2 regions of the Staphylococcus warneri genome follow, and region 1 is predicted to be linked to the other one. Evidence: a T-box and tRNA genes for the amino acid it is inferred to sense, from the RefSeq annotation. Region 1 holds a T-box; the other holds one or more tRNA genes.

Region 1 (4,758 bases):
GAAAGTGATAATGCTCAAGGTGAGTCTAGTAACGAAGAAGTTATCGAAGGTGGCGCACCAGGCAAAGCGATTCAAACTGAAGTTACTGATGAAGAACAAGGTTCAGAAGACACTCAAGATGGTGATGAACGAATCGAAGTAAGACAAGACTTTATGGATCGTGTAAATGAAGATATCAAAAACGATTCAGAAGATAATGAAGATGAATAAACCATAATATAAAGTAGAAAATAAGACTCCCCTATCATCAGGGGAGTCTTATTTTTATGTAATAAAAAGGGATATGGCGACTGTTAAATGTGACCATATTCCCTATATAAGCTATTCTTCTAATTGTTTCATTGCGAATGGAATTTCATTGATTAAACGTGATGGTGGTACGACATACATTGTTTCAGAAAGCTTTTCTCCGATATAACTATGTGTATATGTGGCACTCATCACCGCTTCTTTTATACTGTCAAATTGGCCTACGAAGCTAGTAATCATTCCTGCTAAAGTATCTCCCATACCACCAGTTGCCATAGCTGGGCTACCGATAGATAGTTTATAATCTTCATTTCTAAAGTAAATCTCAGTACCATGTTTTTTTAGAACAACTGTCGCGCCAATACGATCAACCGCTTCACGATTACGCTCATAAGTTTGTTCTTCAATTGGGATACCACTTAAACGTTCCCACTCTTTTTGATGTGGCGTAAAAATTACTCGACATGAAGGTAGTTGAGGTTTAAGTTTACTAAAAATAGTAATAGCATCACCGTCTACTATTAAATTCTGATGAGGTTGGATGTTTTGTAATAGGAAAGTAATGGCATTATTTCCTTTAAAGTCTACACCAAGTCCAGGTCCAATTAAGATACTGTCTGTCATTTCAATCATTTTAGTAAGCATCTTTGTATCGTTAATATCGATAACCATTGCTTCCGGGCATCGAGAATGTAATGCAGCATGATTAGTTGGGTGTGTTGCTACAGTAATTAAACCACTACCACTAAATACACATGCACGTGCTGCTAACATGATTGCACCACCTAAATTAGCAGATCCACCAATTAATAGGATTTTACCGTAATCACCTTTATGAGACTCTTCTTTTCTTTTAGGAATATTAATAGTATCTAAAGTTTCCATCTACCTAAACCTCCTTTTACCGGATTATCTATTTCTATTATACAAACCGGTTTATGTTCATTGATTCATTTGATATTGAATATAAGTCACAACGATGTGTGTGCTTTTAAATACAATAAAAAATACTATACCTGTAATACACTTTCGTCAATAGAAATTTAAGAAATGTAACGATATATATACCAAGTATAACAATGACAATATTTTAGTGTATTAAATAATTAAATTGTTAATGTATTATAAAAATTGTAAAAAGTATTGTTTATATAAAAATGAAAACGTATACTTTTTGATAATGGAAGTTTTAATTCTACATAAAGGGGAGCTGTTTCTATGACTTTATTTTTAAATGGAGAAGCTTTAACGATTGAAGATATTAAACAATTATTACACCAAGATTTAAAAATTGAAATCACAGAGGAAGCATTAGAAAGAGTTAAAAAAAGTAGAAGTGTAGTAGAAAGAATTATTAATGATAAAGAAACCATTTATGGGATCACTACAGGGTTTGGTTTATTTAGTGATGTGCGTATTGATTCGACTCAATATAATGACTTACAAGTTAATTTAATACGTTCACACGCTTGTGGGATGGGTGAGCCATTTTCTGAAGAGGTATCACTCGTGATGATGATTTTACGTCTTAATACATTATTAAAAGGAAATTCAGGAGTAACGTTAGAATTGGTCGATCAGCTCAAATATTTCATTAATGAGCGTATTATTCCTGTCATTCCTCAACAAGGTTCACTCGGTGCCTCAGGTGATTTAGCACCATTATCTCATTTAGCTTTAGCACTTATTGGTGAAGGACTTGTTTACTTTAAAAATGAAGAAGTTGATAGTCGTTATGTCTTAAATGAATTAGGAAGAGCACCATTACATCTACAAGCTAAAGAAGGATTAGCATTAATTAATGGTACACAGGCTATGACTGCTCAAGGGGTTATTAATTATATTGAAGCGGAAGACCTAGGTTACCAAGCAGAGTGGATTGCGGCGCTCACGCATCAAGCGTTAAATGGTATTGTTGATGCTTATGATCATAGAGTACATGCAGTTAGAAATAGTCAAGAACAAGTAGATGTCGCGGCACGTATGCGTGATTGGTTAGCAGACTCGAAGTTAACAACAAGACAAGCTGAGATTCGTGTTCAAGATGCGTATTCTTTACGTTGTATTCCACAAATTCATGGCGCTAGTTATCAAGTGTTTAACTACGTAAAAGAAAAGTTAGAGTTTGAAATGAATGCTTCAAATGATAATCCACTTATCTTTGATGAAGACGGTGAAACAATAGTTATATCTGGTGGTAACTTCCATGGACAACCTATCGCCTTTGCGCTTGATCATTTGAAGTTAGGTGTCAGTGAATTAGCGAATGTTTCAGAACGACGTGTGGAACGACTAGTGAATCCGCAATTGAATAACGGTCTACCTGCATTCTTAAGTCCTGAACCTGGTTTACAAAGTGGCGCGATGATTATGCAATATGCGGCTGCGAGCCTAGTTTCTGAGAATAAAACACTTGCACATCCAGCGAGTGTAGATTCTATACCATCTTCAGCTAACCAAGAAGATCATGTATCTATGGGAACGATTGCTTCAAGACATGGTTATCAAATGATTGAAAATGCACGACGAGTTATTGCGATTGAATGTATTATTGCGTTACAAGCAGTTGAGTTAAAAGGTGTCAATCAACTATCACCTAAAACACGAGACAAATATGACGAATTTAGAAACATTGTGCCATCTATCAAACAGGATAGACAATTCCATAAGGACATAGAAGCCGTAGCACAGTACTTAAAGGATAGTGCATATCATTAATACATTCATAAAATGAAAATGATTGAATTTTAAAATAACTTGAAAATTACAAAAAACTTTGCTATATTGTGAGTAAGTTAATAAAACATTGTTCGTAGGCCAAGTAGTATTATTGATGGATTTCAGAGAGCTTGTGGTTAGTGAGAACAAGTAATCCACTTTAATGTGAATCTACCTACATTTAGTGAGCAATCGGCGAATAACCGTTATTATAGTTAAGTGCAAACGAAGTTACATTTCATTGAGATGTTTGCTTTGTTTGTTAAATAGGGTGGCAACGCGTAGACCACGTCCCTTGTCGGGGCGTGGTCTTTTTGTATGCTTTTATATACATAGTTGGCATGCTAAATATATATTTTTTATGGGAAAGGATGAAGGTTTCATGTTAGATATTAAACTTTTTAGAACAGAGCCAGACAAAGTTAAGAGCAAAATTGAATTAAGAGGAGACGACCCTAAAGTAGTCGATGAGGTATTAGAATTAGATGAAAAGCGTCGTACATTAATAAGCAAGACAGAAGAGATGAAAGCGAAACGTAATAAAGTAAGTGAAGAAATCGCTCAGAAAAAACGTAATAAAGAAAATGCTGATGATGTTATCGCTGAAATGCGTCAATTAGGTGATGACATTAAAGAATATGATACACAATTAAATGAAATTGATAATAAAATGTCAGATATTCTATGTCGTATTCCAAACCTTATCAATGATGATGTACCACAAGGTGCTTCAGATGAAGAAAATATCGAAGTTAAAAAATGGGGTACACCACGTGAATTTGATTTCGAAGCGAAAGCACACTGGGATATCGTAGAAGATCTTAAAATGGCTGACTTCGATCGTGCCGCTAAAATTTCTGGTGCACGTTTCGTTTATCTAACTAGAGACGGTGCACAATTAGAACGTGCATTAATGAACTACATGATTACTAAACATACAACACAACATGGTTACACTGAAATGATGGTACCTCAATTAGTTAACGCTGATACAATGTATGGTACTGGTCAATTACCTAAATTCGAAGAAGATTTATTTAAAGTAGAAAAAGAAGGACTATATACAATTCCAACTGCTGAAGTACCTTTAACAAACTTCTATCGTGATGAAATCATCCAACCAGGTGTCTTACCTGAAAAATTCACTGGACAATCTGCATGTTTCCGTAGTGAAGCGGGTTCAGCTGGTAGAGATACAAGAGGTTTAATTCGTTTACACCAATTCGACAAAGTTGAAATGGTACGCTTTGAAAAACCTGAAGATTCTTGGGATGCTTTAGAAGAAATGACTACAAACGCTGAAGCAATCTTAGAAGAATTAGGATTACCATATCGTCGTGTTATCTTATGTACTGGAGACATTGGTTTCAGTGCTAGTAAAACATACGACTTAGAAGTATGGTTACCTAGCTATAACGACTACAAAGAAATCAGTTCATGTTCAAACTGTACTGACTTCCAAGCACGACGTGCCAATATCCGTTTCAAACGTGATAATGCAGCTAAACCTGAATTAGCGCATACGTTAAACGGTAGTGGTTTAGCTGTAGGTCGTACATTCGCAGCAATTGTTGAGAACTACCAAAATGAAGATGGTACTGTAACTATCCCTGAAGCCTTAGTACCATTCATGGGTGGTAAAACTCATATTCAAAAGCCAACTAAATAATTTAGATTGTTAGCGAATGACTAGCTACACAATGCGCGGTAATGAAGAGCCATCATTGCCGCGTATTTTTTTTATGCCAATAACCTAAAGTAAGAGGGTAGGGGAGGGACATTAAGTAAAAT
Region 2 (4,758 bases), 660 kb from region 1:
TTGATGGGCTTTTTTATATAAATGGTCATTTAATAAAGACAAAATCTTCCATTCGTTATATAATAAGATAAATTTTATAAGTATTATAATTTTTATTAGAAATTTAAAGTCTTTTATTCTTAATTACTTATGAAATTTACTTTTTTATTTTATAACAATCTGGAGGTCAGTCTATCAATGAGATTTGGAATTTTATTAATTAGATGGATGTTAGCGACATCTTTTTTAGTACATGGCACGTTAAAATTTGTAGACCTAGAAGGTACGATACATTTTCTAGGTTCATTAGGTTTACCCCCACTACTTGCAATTTTAATGTCAATTGGTGAAGTTGTTGGAGGTATCTTCTTGATATTTGGGATTTTAACACCGTATGTTAATGTTTTCTATATTTGTGTGATGTTAGGTTCCATATTCACCTTAAAATTAACTCGAGGATACGTTAGTGGTTATGAGTTCGAAATAATTCATATCGTAATGAATGTAGCAGTGATGAGCAGTTATAGTTGGAAAAAATGGATACAATTTTACTGATCATTTTATTTAATATTAACAGACTTTTGTAAGTATCTTATCACTTTAGGAATACAGCTTGAGTATTGCATTGATATTATAATAAAAAACACCATGATTTTAGATCAGCCCTATGGTTAGATTCTAATTTCATGGTGTTTTTATACTATGATATTCAATTATCGCCTAGCCTCATAGTTGGCTAGCTACTGTGTTCAATGTATTTCATTTTAAAGTCCACGCACTAAAGAATCTTAATTCTTCGAAGTAAATATTATAAGAAGGAAATCAACTCTTGATAAGTCAAAAATCAGTAGAAAAAATAACAGGCTGGGACATAAATATATATTTCAAGTTACATTCATATTTAGGCAGTAGTTGACTGTAAAGTCATTCTTTTTTTTATAGAAATTAGAATGACTTACACATGCGTATTGACTCATGTGTTCAAATTAAGCTTTAGACGTATACATGAACTAAAGTTCATGCATAAAACCGTCTAAGTAATAAATTACAAAGACGGTCTAATGTATCAAGCTTTTTCATTTCTAGTCAACCTTGCCGGGGGACGGGCCCCAAACATAGAGAATTTCGAAAAGAAAATCTACAGACAATGCAAGTTGGGGATGGACAACGATAAAGAAATACTTTTTTAAGAAATTAGTATTTCTTATGCATGAGTTTCACTCATGTATTCCTATTTTAAAGTACACATTAGCTATGGCTAATGCGTAAGAACCACTACATAATAAATGATTAGTGGTTCTTTATTATTTCTGTCCCACTCCCTTATTTATAGTAACGGAGGGACTATCCATTCGCTTTAATAAAGTGTGTTGACCATATATTGACCAAAATATATTAAACAAACTTAAACGGATTTTTAACAAAATAAAAAAGAACGTTGGTTTAACAACGTTCTAGGTAGTTTAAGTAAATCAGAATTAAACTGATTTTTACTATAAAACGGAAACGGAGGGATTCGAACCCTCGCGCCGCTCTCGCGACCTACACCCTTAGCAGGGGCGCCTCTTCAGCCAACTTGAGTACGTTTCCATGGCTCCACAGGTAGGACTCGAACCTACGACCGATCGGTTAACAGCCGATAGCTCTACCACTGAGCTACTGTGGAATAATTAAATTGTAGTGCTTTCTCTATCAAGCACAAATATTATTATATCAATTTTACGTAAATTATCAAGAGATAACTTAAAAAAATATACGGAACATTTACACTATATTAATATAACGTTCCGCATATTTTAAATTTCAACATAATTTATTTATCTACAAATAGCGAATAACGTGATAATGCTTCAAAAATGTTTAATGAGGATTTTTCATAATCGATGGGTTTATCGGGGTCATTAGATTTCATGCGGGATTGTTTATCTACCATATAATAAAAGAAGATTGCGTTGGTATACTGATGCCATAAACTGTGGAATGATACATTAAGGGTAATGGTTTCATTGTTTGCAAATATGATTTTACATTTACGATGTTTTAATTCTTTAATAGATTCAACATAATGCATATTAATCCATAAATTTTCTTCTTGTCGATCTGAATGAGTAGGAAAAAAGTAAGTTGGAAATAAAGGAGTTAATAAAATTGGAGGTTTACTTGAGATACCTGTGATTCGATTGGTTTCAGCTTTTTTACTTAAATAATTGTTACCATAAAATTTGCATGATCTCTCTATAATCTTTTGAACTTTAAATGGGCTTTGTATGACTGTCTTATCAAACCGAATAATTTCTGAACCATTTGGTTGATTTTGATTATCATAATTAGGCCTAATCACCATGTCTCCCTTTCTAATTACGTAAATATTCTGAGTTGTCATTGGGATAACCTCGCTTTATTAAATTTTATTATCTTTTCTAATTTATAGAATCAATAATATGTTTTTTATTTTATAAGAAAAATCACAAAAGTCAAGTTATTCTTAAAGTGTAATATGATACATTTTTTCGTTTAAAATGTCAGAATATTCATTGATTTCAAAATTCAAAAAATGTATAATATCTATATATTAAATTCAAACGAAAGGTCGAGATCCTTATGAATCATAATACAAATGTGAAACATACGACACTTGAAGAATTTGTAACTACAGTTAATGATTTAGGCGTTGAACTAGTCATTGATGAAGCACTTAGAGAGGTTAGAAAAAAAGAGTTGAAATTACTAATTGATGAAGCTTTAGTAAATAAAGACGAGAAAGCATTCAATGAGTACATAACAGAATATAAAAACTTGGAGGCATTTCTCAGTGAATAATTTAGATTCGAGTCATTCAAAATAAGGTCTATTCCCTACTAAAAAAGTTAGAGAATAGACCTTTTAAATTTATATGACTTTAAGACATTAATCTTAATATTTCATTCTTATCTATATCACCAAAATAATGATATAGATTATAATTTGCCAATGCTTCTTCTAAATGGTTAAAGTCATGAAGGCAACCTTCTAAGGCATGTTCTAAATCACTAATGTCACCTTCACCAAAGAAATCACCGAAAATTTTTGCGTGTTCAATTTTACCCTTTTTCACATCAAACTTGATTTGAATAAATCCTTTTTCGAATTTTTCTTCTCGTTCAAAATTGTATTTTGGATTTTTACCATAATTCCAGTCCCAAGTACGGTATTTTTCATTACTTAATTTCTCGATATTTTTCCAATCTTCATCAGTTAATACATACTCTTCAACTTGTTGTTCACCAAATATCGTTTTTAAAATAATTTGTTTAAATTGATCAATATCTAAAGACTCTGTTAAAAATTCTTCAATATTAGCTACACGCTTTCTAACAGATTTAACACCTTTTGATTTAATTTTAGCTGGATTTACTTTTAAAGCATTTTGAACTTCATCAAGCTCACTGTTCAACATTAATGTACCGTGGCTAAACATTCTATCTTTAACTTTAACCATTGCATTCCCTGAAATTTTAGCAGCACCAACTTGAATATCATTACGTCCTGTCATTTCTGCGTCCACACCCAATGATTGTAAGGCTTGGACAATAGGTTCTGTAAATTTCTTAAAGTTATGGAAACTATTACCATCATCATCTGTAATAAAACTAAAGTTTAAATTACCTGTATCATGATAAACTGCACCACCACCTGAAATTCTACGTACGACATCTATGCCTTTTTCATCAACGTATGCTTTATTGACCTCTTCTATCGTGTTCTGATTTTTACCAACAATAATGGAGGGTCTATTTACATAAAATAAAAAATAACTTTCTTCTGAAGGAAGATTTTTTAATACATATTCTTCCATAGCTAAGTTAAGTGTTGGATCAGTTATATTATTATTGCTTACAAATTTCATAACAAACGCTCCTTATAGATTCTCTATATATGCCCTTACCTTATTTATGCACCATTTACATTTAAAATTCCAATTATTTACTCAATAATGACAAAATTTTCATAATTTATGTATTAATTCTAAGAGTTTTTAGTGTTATTAGTTTATTTGTAGTGTATTTTTTAGTACAATATAGTCTAGCTATGAATTAAGGGAGGACTCGAAATGACTGTTGCAGAAGTAGGTAATATCGTAGAATTTTATGATGGTTTAAGAGGCCGAGTTGAAAAAATAAATGATAACTCAGTTATTGTAGATTTAACAATAATGGAAAACTTTAACTCACTAGACTTACCTGAAAAAACGGTTATTAATCATAAACGTTATAAAATTGTTGAACAAGAAGGTTAGTTGTAATGAAAAAAGTTTCGAAAGCTTTACTATGGTTTATAATTAGTTTCATAGTTTTTCATGCCATATTATTTGTTATGTGGGGTGAACACCAAGAATATTGGTATTTATATACTGGAATTATGCTAATAGCTGGGATTAGTTATGTATTTTATCAACGTGATATACATTCTAAACGGTTATTAACATCCATAGGTATTGGAATTATTGCCAGTATTATTTTAATCATTATTCAATTGATCTTATCACTCATAACGTCTGAATTAACTTATGCTTCATTAATAAAAGAATTGGCCAAAACTGGTGTTCATTGGAAGTGGCAAATGTTAGTAACATTAGCATTCGTTATACCTTGTCATGAACTATATATGCGCACTGTTTTACAAAATGAGTTAAATAAGTACAATTTGCCGAATTGGTTATCTATCTTAATCACTGCAATTTGTTCAAGCTCTCTATTTATATATTTAGATAATTGGTGGATAGTACTGTTTATTTTTATA

What was found. A T-box is a leader RNA that pairs with one kind of tRNA and senses whether it is charged. The one in region 1 lies ahead of serS (serine--tRNA ligase), so its partner is inferred to be a tRNA-Ser.
Region 2: it encodes a tRNA-Ser, which carries the amino acid that the T-box ahead of serS (serine--tRNA ligase) is inferred to sense. The anticodon was not compared.

Annotation. Positions count from the first base shown of each region.
Region 1 is NZ_LR134269.1:8,960-13,717, forward strand. It holds gene gyrA (DNA gyrase subunit A) at 1-210, shown strand, start outside; gene EL082_RS00035 (NAD(P)H-hydrate dehydratase) at 322-1,134, opposite strand; gene hutH (histidine ammonia-lyase) at 1,468-2,967, shown strand; T-box leader at 3,051-3,266, shown strand; gene serS (serine--tRNA ligase) at 3,350-4,636, shown strand.
Region 2 is NZ_LR134269.1:1,780,712-1,785,469, forward strand. It holds gene EL082_RS08690 (DoxX family protein) at 178-534, shown strand; tRNA gene EL082_RS08695 (tRNA-Ser) at 1,481-1,569, opposite strand; tRNA gene EL082_RS08700 (tRNA-Asn) at 1,571-1,645, opposite strand; gene EL082_RS08705 (competence protein ComK) at 1,793-2,362, opposite strand; gene EL082_RS08710 (IDEAL domain-containing protein) at 2,581-2,799, shown strand; gene EL082_RS08715 (lipoate--protein ligase) at 2,879-3,865, opposite strand; gene EL082_RS08720 (YkvS family protein) at 4,070-4,255, shown strand; gene EL082_RS08725 (CPBP family glutamic-type intramembrane protease) at 4,261-4,758, shown strand, end outside.